Dyadobacter chenhuakuii: one gene and its partner. The main gene of each other region encodes a partner of the protein of the gene in region 2 in a complex. Links are inferred from orthologs where the notes say so. Each region holds a gene or a part of one and is shown on either strand. Other genes may lie near its edges.

The links.
Region 1: the proteins of meaB (region 2) and scpA are in contact, whole or in part, in a crystal structure (PDB 8DPB), measured with the Methylorubrum extorquens proteins. The link is inferred for Dyadobacter chenhuakuii from one-to-one orthologs. Residues at the interface, in SOR26638.1 of Methylorubrum extorquens: Arg20, Ala21, Ala24, Arg25, Thr28, Ser32, Arg33, Arg34, His37, Thr98, Gly99, Gly100, Ser101, Ile102, Leu103, Lys106, Thr107, Ala110, Ala113, Ile114, Asp115, Arg116, Ala118, Phe119, Ile120, Arg121, Pro122, Pro124; in SOR27001.1 of Methylorubrum extorquens: Glu577, Glu578, Asn579, Asp580, Gly581, Arg582, Arg583, Arg585, His596, Ala604, Ser605, Ala608, Asp609, Gly611, Phe612, Asp613, Val614, Asp615, Ile616, Gly617, Pro618, Leu619, Glu625, Arg628, Gln629, Val631, Glu632, Asn633, Asp634, Glu661.

What each region holds. Positions count from the first base shown.
Region 1 is NZ_CP098805.1:5,983,529-5,988,861, forward strand. The notes cover bases 1,819-4,817. They hold scpA (methylmalonyl-CoA mutase), read right to left. Parts: upstream 4,391-4,817; coding sequence 2,246-4,390; downstream 1,819-2,245. Other genes in these bases: NFI80_RS25125 (beta-ketoacyl-[acyl-carrier-protein] synthase family protein), read left to right, coding at 1,819-2,240; NFI80_RS25135 (methylmalonyl-CoA mutase family protein), read right to left, coding at 4,387-4,817. In the rest of the region: NFI80_RS25115 (ABC transporter permease), read left to right, coding at 1-752; NFI80_RS25120 (phosphopantetheine-binding protein), read left to right, coding at 775-1,041; more of NFI80_RS25125, read left to right, coding at 1,044-1,818; more of NFI80_RS25135, read right to left, coding at 4,818-5,333. UniProt on the Escherichia coli protein: Catalyzes the interconversion of succinyl-CoA and methylmalonyl-CoA. Could be part of a pathway that converts succinate to propionate.
Region 2 is NZ_CP098805.1:4,289,952-4,296,026, reverse strand. What follows is about bases 1,650-4,477. They hold meaB (methylmalonyl Co-A mutase-associated GTPase MeaB), read right to left. Parts: upstream 3,646-4,477; coding sequence 2,653-3,645; downstream 1,650-2,652. Other genes in these bases: NFI80_RS17765 (M1 family metallopeptidase), read left to right, coding at 3,783-4,477; NFI80_RS17775 (lipocalin-like domain-containing protein), read right to left, coding at 2,086-2,568; NFI80_RS17780 (YybH family protein), read left to right, coding at 1,650-2,034. In the rest of the region: NFI80_RS17795 (DUF8785 domain-containing protein), read left to right, coding at 1-89; NFI80_RS17790 (translation initiation factor), read right to left, coding at 164-499; NFI80_RS17785 (diacylglycerol/lipid kinase family protein), read right to left, coding at 499-1,377; more of NFI80_RS17780, read left to right, coding at 1,603-1,649; more of NFI80_RS17765, read left to right, coding at 4,478-5,777; NFI80_RS17760 (3-oxoacyl-ACP synthase III family protein), read right to left, coding at 5,845-6,075. UniProt on the Escherichia coli protein: Binds and hydrolyzes GTP. Likely functions as a G-protein chaperone that assists AdoCbl cofactor delivery to the methylmalonyl-CoA mutase (MCM) ScpA and reactivation of the enzyme during catalysis.

The DNA of each region.
Region 1 (5,333 bases), 1.7 Mb from region 2 along the record:
CGCTGATGATCGACCGGATGTACTCAACCATGGACCTGGGTGGACAGTCGGAAGAACTGAAAAGGAAAATGATCTCCAACCGGGTTAAGATCAATCAGATCGTGGCCAGCAACAATAACTCGACGGCTATTCCCAATTCTACACAGCATAATGTGCCTGCCTGGACGATTTTTGCCATGTTTTTTATGGTCGTCTCGCTTGGCAGTAACATTGTAAAAGAGCGCATTAACGGCAGTTTTCTGCGACTGAAAACCATGCCTACGACATTTATGCTGGTGATGTTTAGTAAAATGGCCATTTACGTGCTGGTAGCAGTGGTGCAGGTAGCATTGACATTTTCCATGGGAATATGGATACTTCCCGAGCTCGGACTTCCCAAACTAACCATTCCTACTAACCTTTTTGCATTCGCCTGCGTGATCCTGATCAGCAGCATGGCCGCCGTGAGTTATGCATTGATGATCGGCGCCTATGCACGGACCGAGCAGCAGGCAAATGGTTTCGGAGCGATTTCCATTATTATTTTCGGGGCAATAGGCGGTATCCTGGTGCCTACATTCGTTATGCCTGGTTTTATGCAGTTTGCCAGCAACTTTTCACCTCTGCACTGGTGCCTGGAAGGTTTCTACATTCTTTTCCTCAAAGGCGGAAGCTGGCAGGAGCTCAAAAATGTCTTCGCCTTTTTAGGGATATTTATCCTGCTTTGTCAACTTGCCACTTATTTTAAGCTTAGGATGGAAAGAATTATTTAAGTTTGAATTCAGAAAAGAAATTATGGACATAGAAAGTTTAAAACCCGTCATTAAAGGTCAGATTGTACAATATTTGAATTTACTTGACATTAATCCGCAGGACATTAAGGATGACGAACCCCTTTTCGGAGGCGACCTGGGCCTGGATTCAATTGATTCGCTGGAACTGGTGGTGCTTCTTGAAAGAGAGTACGGGATCAAAATCACCAATCCTGCCGAGGGAAGAAAAATCCTTGTGGATGTAAACCACATGGCTGAATACATTTTAGCAAATACAAAAACGGCCTGAATATGAAAAAGGTGTTGGTGACCGGAATGGGCATTATATCAGCCATTGGTGAAAACCTTTCGGAGAACCACGCCAGTTTGCGCCAGGGAAAAACGGGCATTACCGCCGCAGCACATTTTGATTCCCGCTATGCCGCATTACTTCCTTTCGGTGAAATTGCGTGCAGCAACGAACGGCTGAAGGAAATGCTCGGTTTGCAGGATAGCGTAGGTTACACGCGCACCGATCTGCTTGCTACCAAGGCATTCGACGAGGCAATTAAAGACGCTAATCTTTCCGCAGACCAGCTTTCATCTTTTGATACAGCATTCATCTCCGCAACAACAGTCGGCGGAATGTGCCTCACTGATCAGCTCTATGAAGATGCCAATCTGAAAACGAGCGGATCGGAATATCTGGAATCATACAATTGCGCAGCGCACACCATTACATTACTCGAAAAGTATAACATCAGAGGCTTTTCCGACACCATTAACACAGCCTGTTCGTCATCTGCCAATGCCATTTTAATGGGCGCGCGACTGATCCGGTCCGGACGGGCAAAAAGGGTTATCGTCGGCGGCGTGGATAGTCTTGCCAAATACACGGTTAATGGTTTCAATTCGCTTAAAATCTTATCTGCTTCCGCGTGTAAGCCATTCGATGAAAACCGGGATGGGCTTAATCTGGGAGAAGCGGCGGCTTATCTTGTGCTGGAAGCGGAGGACGTCGTTGGTGATAAACGCGTTTATGCGGAAGTCGCCGGATATGGCAATGCAAATGATGCGCATCACCCTTCGGCCATGTCCGACGATGCCATAGGCGCCATGCTCTCCATGCGTGAAGCCATCGAATCGGCGGGGATTGGCTTCAATCGCATCGACTATATCAATGCCCACGGAACGGGGACGCCCAACAATGATGAAGTTGAGCTAACCGGAATGTCGCGGTTATTCGAAGAAATTCCGCCTTTTAACTCTACCAAATCTTACACGGGGCATACATTAGGAGCGGCTGGTGCGGTGGAGGCCATTTTCAGCATATTAAGCATCGTCCACGATGAGATTTTCCCGAGTTTACACGTGGAAACGGCCATGAGCTCACACAAGGCGCAACCGGTTGCTGCATTGATTCAGGATAAAAAAGTGGCCTATGCGCTTTCCAACTCGTTTGGCTTCGGAGGAAATTGCACTTCCCTTGTTTTTGGAAGCGTAAATTAAGCGTCCTAGGATTGCATGAGTTCTTTCAGGATCTTTTGTGCGGCAATTGAGATGATGGTTCCGGGGCCGAAAATGCCTTTAACACCCGCATCATAAAGAAACTGATAATCCTGCGCCGGAATAACGCCACCGGCAATCACCATAATGTCTTCCCGGCCAATGTTTTTAAGCTCGGCGATGAGTTCCGGGATAAGTGTTTTGTGACCTGCTGCCAGACTCGATGCGCCGATTACATGGACATCATTTTCTGCTGCTTGTTTGGCGACTTCCTGAGGCGTCTGGAAGAGCGGGCCAATGTCCACGTCAAAGCCGAGGTCGGCGAAGCTCGTTGCAATCACTTTGGCCCCTCGGTCATGGCCGTCCTGGCCCATCTTTGCAACCAATATCCGTGCACGCCGGCCATCCATTTCCGCAAACTGATCAGACAATTGCAGCGCTGCCCGGAAATTTTCATCATCCGAAGCTTCTGCCTGATAAACACCCGAAACAGACCGGATGGTTGATTTATAACGTCCGAATTCCTTTTCCATCGCATCAGAAATTTCACCCAATGTAGCCCTTTTGCGCGCCGCCTCGATGGCCAGCGCCAACAAATTTACAGACATGTCCTTGCCGCCCTTTTGCTTGCAGGCTTCCGTGATAGCATTCAGCGCCAATGCAACTGCCTGCGAATCTCGTTCCTCTTTTATTTTATTCAAAGAAGCGATCTGCGACAGCCGAACTGCCTGGTTATCAATCTGTAAAATGTCAAATGTCTCCTTGCTTTCTGTTTTGAATTTATTAACCCCCACAATAATGTCCTTGCCCGAATCAATGCGGGCCTGCTTTTTTGCCGCTGCTTCTTCGATCCGCATCTTCGGCAGTCCGGTTTCTATGGCTTTGGTCATGCCGCCGAGTTTTTCTACTTCCTCAATCAGCTGCCAGGCCTTTTCTGCGAGCTCTTTTGTCAGATCCTCGACATAATAGGAGCCGCCCCATGGATCCACGGCCTTGCAAAGATCCGTTTCATGCTGAATAAAAAGCTGTGTATTGCGCGCAATGCGGGCAGAGAAGTCGGTGGGAAGCGCCATGGCTTCGTCGAGCGAGTTGGTATGCAGCGATTGCGTGTGCCCCATGACGGCGGCCATGGCCTCAATCGTTGTCCGGGTAACATTGTTATACGGATCCTGTTCGGTAAGGCTGTAACCGCTTGTTTGGCAATGTGTCCTTAATGCCAGCGATTTTTCATTTTTGGGATTAAACTGATTTACAATCTTTGACCAAAGCAGCCGTCCCGCACGCATCTTGGCGATTTCCATGAAATGATTCATCCCTATGCCCCAGAAAAATGACAGCCTGGGTGCAAAATCATCAATCGCGATGCCCGCGTTCAGCCCGGTCCTGATGTATTCCAATCCGTCTGCAAGCGTATAGGCAAGCTCAATGTGCGCGGGCGCGCCCGCTTCATGCATGTGATAACCGCTGATGCTGATGGAATTGAACTTTGGCATGAAACGGGAAGTATAGGCAAAAATATCGCCCACAATCCGCATGGAAGGCGCTGGGGGATAAATGTAGGTGTTCCGGACCATGAATTCCTTCAAAATGTCATTCTGAATGGTTCCTGACAATAACTCAGGCTTAATGCCCTGCTCTTCCGCAGCCACAATAAAAAAGGCCATAACCGGAATAACAGCCCCATTCATGGTCATGGAAACCGACATTTGATCCAGCGGAATTTGGTCAAAAAGCATTTTCATATCCTCCACCGTATCAATCGCAACACCGGCTTTGCCCACATCGCCGGTGACACGCGGATGATCCGAATCATATCCTCGATGCGTGGCCAGATCAAATGCAACAGAAAGGCCTTTCTGGCCAGCGGCAAGGTTGCGCTTATAAAATGCATTGGAATCGGAAGCAGTCGAAAAGCCGGCATATTGACGAATTGTCCACGGTCGTTCCAGATACATGCTCGCATAAGGCCCACGTACGAACGGTGGAATTCCGGCTTCGAATGCTAAATGTTCGGCGTCTTCGAGATCATTTTGGTTATAAATGCTTTTTAATCTGATTCCTTCTGAGGTAAACACAGATTTGCCAGCCCGTTCCTCTGGCTGAGCGGATTCGTTATGATGGGTCGTCTGAATGTTCCTGAAATCCGGTTTCATGGCTTTGATGCGGTTAACACGGATGCTTCGGAACCTCCCGATTCTTCCATTTCCAAAAACAACTCCCAAGCCCTGGCGGCCATATCCAGGGACATTTTTTCGAGCATGTATGAGCCCGCCGCCGGATCCGCAACATACGTCAATGCACTTTCGTGGGCAAGAATGGAGGATACATTGCGCGCGATCCGTGCTGAAAAGTCACTTTGCTTGTTGGCTGATTCATCGTATGGCCTCACTGTCAATGCATTGCATCCACCCATTACTGCGCTCATGGCCTCGGAGGCAGAGCGGATCATGTTGGTGTAAGGCTCGGATGCGGCATCATTAAATGTTGATGTTTGCGCTTGTATAAATGGCGTGCAAAGCTCAGCAGGCAGTTGATAGGCGTTTGAAACTTTTCGTAATAAAAACCGGAATGCTCTTAATTTGGCGATTTCCGAAAGGAAGTTGGTGCCAATGGAAATGGAGAAAAGGGCGCGGTTGAAGGCCGTTAACGGTGAAATCCCTCTGTCTGTAAGCAGATCCAGGTAATTGACAGTGGCCGAAATCAGCATGGCCAGTTCCTGCACTGGTGTCGCGCCATTGTTGTGAAATAAATGACCCTCAACCATATAGGCCCGAAATTCCCGCATGTTGCGGCTTTGGTTTAGAACAGAAATAATAGCGTCAATGCTGTTACCAATTGATTTTCCCGTGCGCATCTGGTGGGCGACCGGGTCGAATGCGATGCCGCCTTTAAGATAATAACCGGCGTTTTTGGATATTTCCTTGAAAACGTCCGTAGCATTTTCCTGTGTTTGAAAATAAATAGCGGTGTCGCTTAACCGGATTCCGTGAAGCAATTTCGGGAATTCACAATGTGCTATGCTGGCATTTCCAAGGTCCAGCATAATCGCATCTGCGCCGTTTTCCAGGGCATGCTTCATGGCTGCATTGGTTGCGC
Region 2 (6,075 bases):
TGGAAAATGTGCGCTCAAACCAGTTGCCGCAGCCACCCCCATCCAATTTGCCTGCTCCAACGGAGATAGACACGAATAAGGTTCTTTAGGCCCTCAATCTCCTAAAGGGGACTTTCTCATCTCGTATGTAAAGTCCCCTTCAGGGGATTTAGGCAAAAAAAAGCTAGCCTCCCGCTTTCTTAGCTTTATAACCCTTCCCAACCAGCCAGTTGATCACCTTATCGCGGTGATCGCCCTGGATCTGGGCTTCCTGGTCCTTTACAGTTCCGCCGCTTCCGCAAAGCGCTTTTAGTTGTTTTCCCAAGGCTTCCATGTCTGCATTGGTGCCAATAAATCCTTTTATAATCGTAATTACTTTTCCACCGCCTTTGCGATCCAGCCAGATCCTCAGGTCCTGCTGTGCAGCGGGTAATGTATCCGGTTCGTCGGCTCCGGAATCGTTGTATTCGAAGTCAGGGTTTGTGGAATATATGACTCCTGTGCGGTTCTTTTTTGACATCAGACAATTACTCGCAGGCTCTGCGGTCTAATTTTAACTTCAATTCTCGTTGTATCAAGCTGAAACGGCTCTCCGTCGTAATGTATCATTGGCGGCACATCCGTCTCCACCACAGCCTCAGTCATATGTGCGTAATCAATGTAACGCGAAGCCTTCATTTGTTTGGTGAAAAGCTGATATGCCAGGGATGTACCATACCATTTCGGGAATGGCTTAATGGTGCAAATGTCGAGTAAACCGTCCTGCAAACTGGCCTGAGGAGCGACCCAGGCATTATTTCCAAACTGACCTGCATTGGCAAATGACAGGGAAAAAGCATGAGTCTCCACACCATTCAACCGGAAACTCTGGGGCTTATAACTCCAATACGACTGAAACGAAACATTAATGTATGTAGACAGTCCACGCTGGTGCTGCTGGCTGAACAAATGCCCTACATAAGCGTCAAAACCCATTCCGGCGGTGCAGAAAAAGGGAATTTGATTAATTTGCGCACTGTCGATGGTGATTATTTTATTCTCAAAAAGCCTTTTCAGAGAAGCTTCCAATGTAAGCGGAATGCCCAGATGACGCGCTAGGCCATTGCCCGAGCCAAGCGGAATGATGCCGATCGGCTGCTCCGTATGCACAAGCGGCTGTGCAATTTCATTGACAGTCCCATCGCCTCCTACGGCAACAATGGCGTTCCAGGGCTGTAAACCCAGGTTTTCTTTTACTAATGTTGTTGCATGCGCCCTTTCTTCTGTAAAAAGTATTTTAGCCTCCGCTCCGTTTTTTTGCGCAAATGTTTCAATAGCCCGTTTCACCTCACCGGCGTTCTTGCCAATCGAAGTGCCGGAGTTGGGATTCAGAATAAACAGATAGGAAGGCTTGTTCACAGGTCAGGCGAAGAATAGGAACAAAATGAGCAGGAAAACGACAATGAATAAGTAATAAAGCCCATCGATAAACGGATATTTCTGACGGTCAAGCTTTTTAAATATATCGTCAAACTTACTCATTCTGATATTTCTGATTTGGATTTTTTGTCTTGCAAACGCTTCCCTTGTTTCTTTCGTGTATATTTAAAATCAGGAAACGATTTACAAAAATCCGCAAAAATTATGAGAAACCGGCTCTTCACCCTCATCCTGATCACGATTTCAATGTTTGCAAAAGCACAGACTTCGAAAGACAAGGAAACCATTTACGGAACCATGAACCGCCAGATGGCCGACTGGAACCGCGGCGACATTGATTCGTTTATGAACGGTTACTGGGAATCGGACTCGCTGATGTTCGTTGGAAAGGCCGGCATAACTTATGGCTACAAAGCCACGCACGAAGGTTATTTGAAGCGCTACCCGGATCGTGCGACGATGGGAACATTAAAATTTACTTACCTGAACCTCACATTTCCAGGCAAGGACGTGGCATTTCTGGTTGGGAAGTTTCACCTGACCCGGCCCGAAAAAGGCGACATCGAAGGACATTACACATTACTCTGGAAAAAGATCAATGGCAAATGGCTTGTAGTATGCGACCACACCAGCTAAAAAAATTGCCCTGCCTTTAAAGGCAGGGCAATAGTAAGAATTGGAATGATATTAAAGTCTTTTGAAGATCAGCAGCGCATTAACAGCCGGCTTGGTTGCATCTGTCTGCGTGTTAACGACAACTGTAAGGTTCGTAGCCGTTTGTGTGATCTTAAATTCCTGGCTGGTTGTGCCTCTGCTTAATGTTAGTTTGTCACCGGCTACTTTCCATTTAGCATCAGTTCCAACGGGAACAAAAGGATCAATTGCAGAAACGGCCGTAGGGCAATCTGCTGCGGTGACAGTGTTATTGGGATTAAAAGTCAGTTTCAATTCCAGGAAACAAGGGGCAGCAGTTTGAATAAATGCCAATGCTGGAATCGTCGTTCCGGGAGTTTCAGGTGTTACAGCTGTTAATTGCCATCTTCCCACTATCGGATTTGTATCTTCCACAGGATCTGGCTCTTTTTCATCGTCTTTGCAGGCAGTCACAACGAAAGCCATTAGCAGGAATGTCAGGAGGGTTAATTTGCTTAATGCGGTGTAGATCTTCATAATCGGGCAGTAATGGTTGGTTTAGTTTAGTAACGCTAAGATTAACGTCCAAACATACTTTAAAAATGCTTTTGCTTAAAGTTTTTATGATTTAACGTTCCGGAATGTTCTAAGCAGATCTTCCGCAGCTGAATCGGGCAGTTCCCTTCCATCACGAACGGCCTCTTCCAATGATGTCAGCTTTGTTTTTACAGCGGCATCACTGAAAAACTGATTTTCCAATGATTGCCTGATAAGGTCGTGCATCCAATTCAGATTTTGGTTTTGTCTGTTTTGGTCAAAAAAACCATTGGCCCTCGTCGTTTTCTCAAATTCCCGGATCAGTTTCCAGATCGCTTCCATTCCATTTTCCTGTAATGCAGAGCATGTGAGCACTTCTGTGGGAAAACCGGAATCCGCTTTTGGGAACAAATGCAATGCATTCTGATAAGCCGAAACCGCCAGAGCCGCCGCTTGCGCATTATCCCCATCCGCCTTGTTGATGGCGATCGCATCTGCCATTTCCATGATCCCTTTTTTAATTCCCTGCAATTCATCACCCGCACCAGCCAGCATAAGGAGCAGGAAAAAGTCCGTTATGCCTTTGACCAATGTTTCAGATTGCCCAACGCCCACGGTTTCGATCAGAATAATATCATGACCCGCCGCTTCACAAAGCAGCATAATCTCGCGCGTGCTCCGGGCGATTCCCCCAAGAAACAAACCCGTCGCCGAAGGGCGAATGTAGGCCAAAGGATTATGAGAGAGCCTTTCCATGCGCGTTTTGTCGCCCAGGATGCTGCCCCGGGATTTCTGGCTGCTGGGATCAACCGCCAAAACGGCCACCCGCTTTCCTAAGGAGGTCAGATAGGTGCCGAAAGATTCGATAAATGTGCTTTTCCCAACACCCGGAACGCCCGTTATCCCGATCCGAAATGCATTGCCGGAATGGGGCAGCGTCTCTTTCAGAATAGCAGCAGCAAGTTCCTTGTCTGCCGGTAACCTGCTTTCCGTGACCGTAATGGCCTGGCTCAGCATGATCCGATCTCCGGCGAGGATTCCGGCTGTGTAGTCTTCAACGGAGAGACGCTTGCGCATGGCATTTTTTACGATGTAACCGGTAATATTTCAAAGTAACTACCGGTTAGCAAAAATGAAACTTTTTATATTAAAAAAGGCGAAAAGCCGTATATTGCTCGTTTACAAACACATATTTTTCAAATTTTATCAATAGAATGAAAATATCCATATTTCGTCTGAGCTTGTTCTTGATGGCAGGTCTTGGATTTTTTAACGCCCACGCACAAGAGCAGGAAAAAGTGAAATACGATTCACACGTGCTTTTTCACCCTTTATTTAATTTTCAGCCTGGTAATGAATACCGGACGGGCAGCGGCTCTCCCGGTCCGAAATACTGGCAAAACCGTGCCGATTACAAGATCAATGTTGCGCTTGACGAGGCAAAGGGAATGGTTAGCGGCGATGTTGAGCTTACTTATAAGAACAATAGCCCGGAATCACTTGAATTCATCTGGCTTCAACTGGACCAGAATGCATTCAATGATCAATCGCGCGGGGGAAAAACAACTCCCGTAACCGGCGGCAGGTTTGGTAACACCGGTTTCAGCGGAGGAGATTCGATTAGAGCCGTTACTGTTCAGCAGGGGAAAGGCGGTTTTGTGGAAGCCACTTATAAAATCACCGATACCCGCATGCAGATCAGGCTTGCAACGCCTGTAAAGCCGAATGGTGATGTGATCAAAATCAAGATCGCATATTCTTTCAAAATCCCTGAGTACGGCTCAGACCGGATGGGAACATTGGAAACGAAAAACGGGATTGTTTATGAAATGGCGCAGTGGTATCCACGCGTTGCCGTGTTTGACGACATTGAAGGCTGGAATTTGCTTCCCTACCTGGGCGCAGGCGAGTTTTACCTGGAATATGGTGATTTTGAATACAATGTTACTGTGCCCTGGGACCACATTGTGGTTGGATCAGGCGAATTGCTGAACCCGAATGATGTGCTTACAGCAGAACAACGGAAAAGACTGGCTGATGCGGCAAAAAGCGATCAGACTGTTATGATCCGCAGCGCAGAAGAAGTTACCAACCCTGCGTCAAGGCCGAAACAGTCGGGAACCCTTACCTGGCGTTTCCGTTGCTTGCAGGCGCGTGATATTGCCTGGGCAACTTCCAAAGCATTTGTTTGGGATGCAGCAAAAATGAACTTGCCAAAAGGTAAAACAGCCCTTGCACAGTCGGTCTATCCGGCAGAAGACGGCGGATTGGACGGCTGGGGCCGCTCGACGGAATACGTGAAAGGCTGCATTGAATTTTACTCAGGTTATGTGCATGAGTACACTTACCCGGTTGCAACCAATGTGGCTGGAATTGTAGGCGGGATGGAGTATCCGGGAATTGTTTTTTGCAGCAGCAAAAGCCGTAAAGATGATCTCTGGGGCGTAACGGACCACGAGTTTGGTCATAACTGGTTCCCGATGATCGTAGGTAACAACGAGCGTAAATATGCGTGGATGGACGAAGGATTTAACACATTTATCAACTTCCTGTCCGCAGATAATTTTAATAATGGTGAGTATAAAAGCGCGCAGATGAATGATATGCAGCGTCTTGCGCCTATCATTTTCCGCCAGAAAGCGGACCCGATCATGACGATCCCGGATGTAGTGCAGGCAGTGAACCTGGGTTGGGAAGCTTATTACAAACCTGCGCTTGGTCTGAAAATGTTGCGTGAGCAGGTTTTGGGCAAAGAGCGTTTCGATTATGCATTCAAAGTATATGTGCAGCGCTGGGCTTTCAAGCATCCGACTCCCTACGATTTCTTCCGTACGATGGAAGATGCAGCCGGTGAGGATCTGGGCTGGTTCTGGAAAGGATGGTTCTTTGAAAATTATAAGCTCGACCAAGGCGTCAAAGGCGTAACTTATGTTGAGCAAAATCCGCAAAAAGGTTCTTTTATAACCATTGAAAACCTGGATCAATGGGCAATGCCGGCTAAAATCGACATTGAAGAAATAAGCGGTAAGAAAACGCGCGTCGAATTGCCGGTTGAAATCTGGCAGCGCGGAGGAAGCTGGACGTTTAAGGCGGCTACACAGCAGCCGATCCGGTCAGTTACTATTGACCCTGAGCACAGTCTTCCTGACATTAATCCTGAAAACAATGTCTGGAAGCCAGCCATGTTCTCGGAGCCGGAAGTGAATTAAGGATTTGAATAAACACGAAAAATGCCCGCATTGATGAGATGCGGGCATTTTTTTGTTTAAATAAATATCAGACCGTAATCAGCATGGCCCCGTAAGAATAGCCACCGCCGAAAACGGTAATCACAATGTTATCGCCTTTTTTGAATTTATCCTTATTCTCCGACAATGCTATCGCACAACCCGCGCAGCCTGTGTTTCCTAAATATTGAATGTTGGAAATCAGCTTCTCCACGGGAATGCCTAATGTATTGATCACATTAAGGCTGATGCGGTGGTTTGCCTGATGCGGAATCAGGTA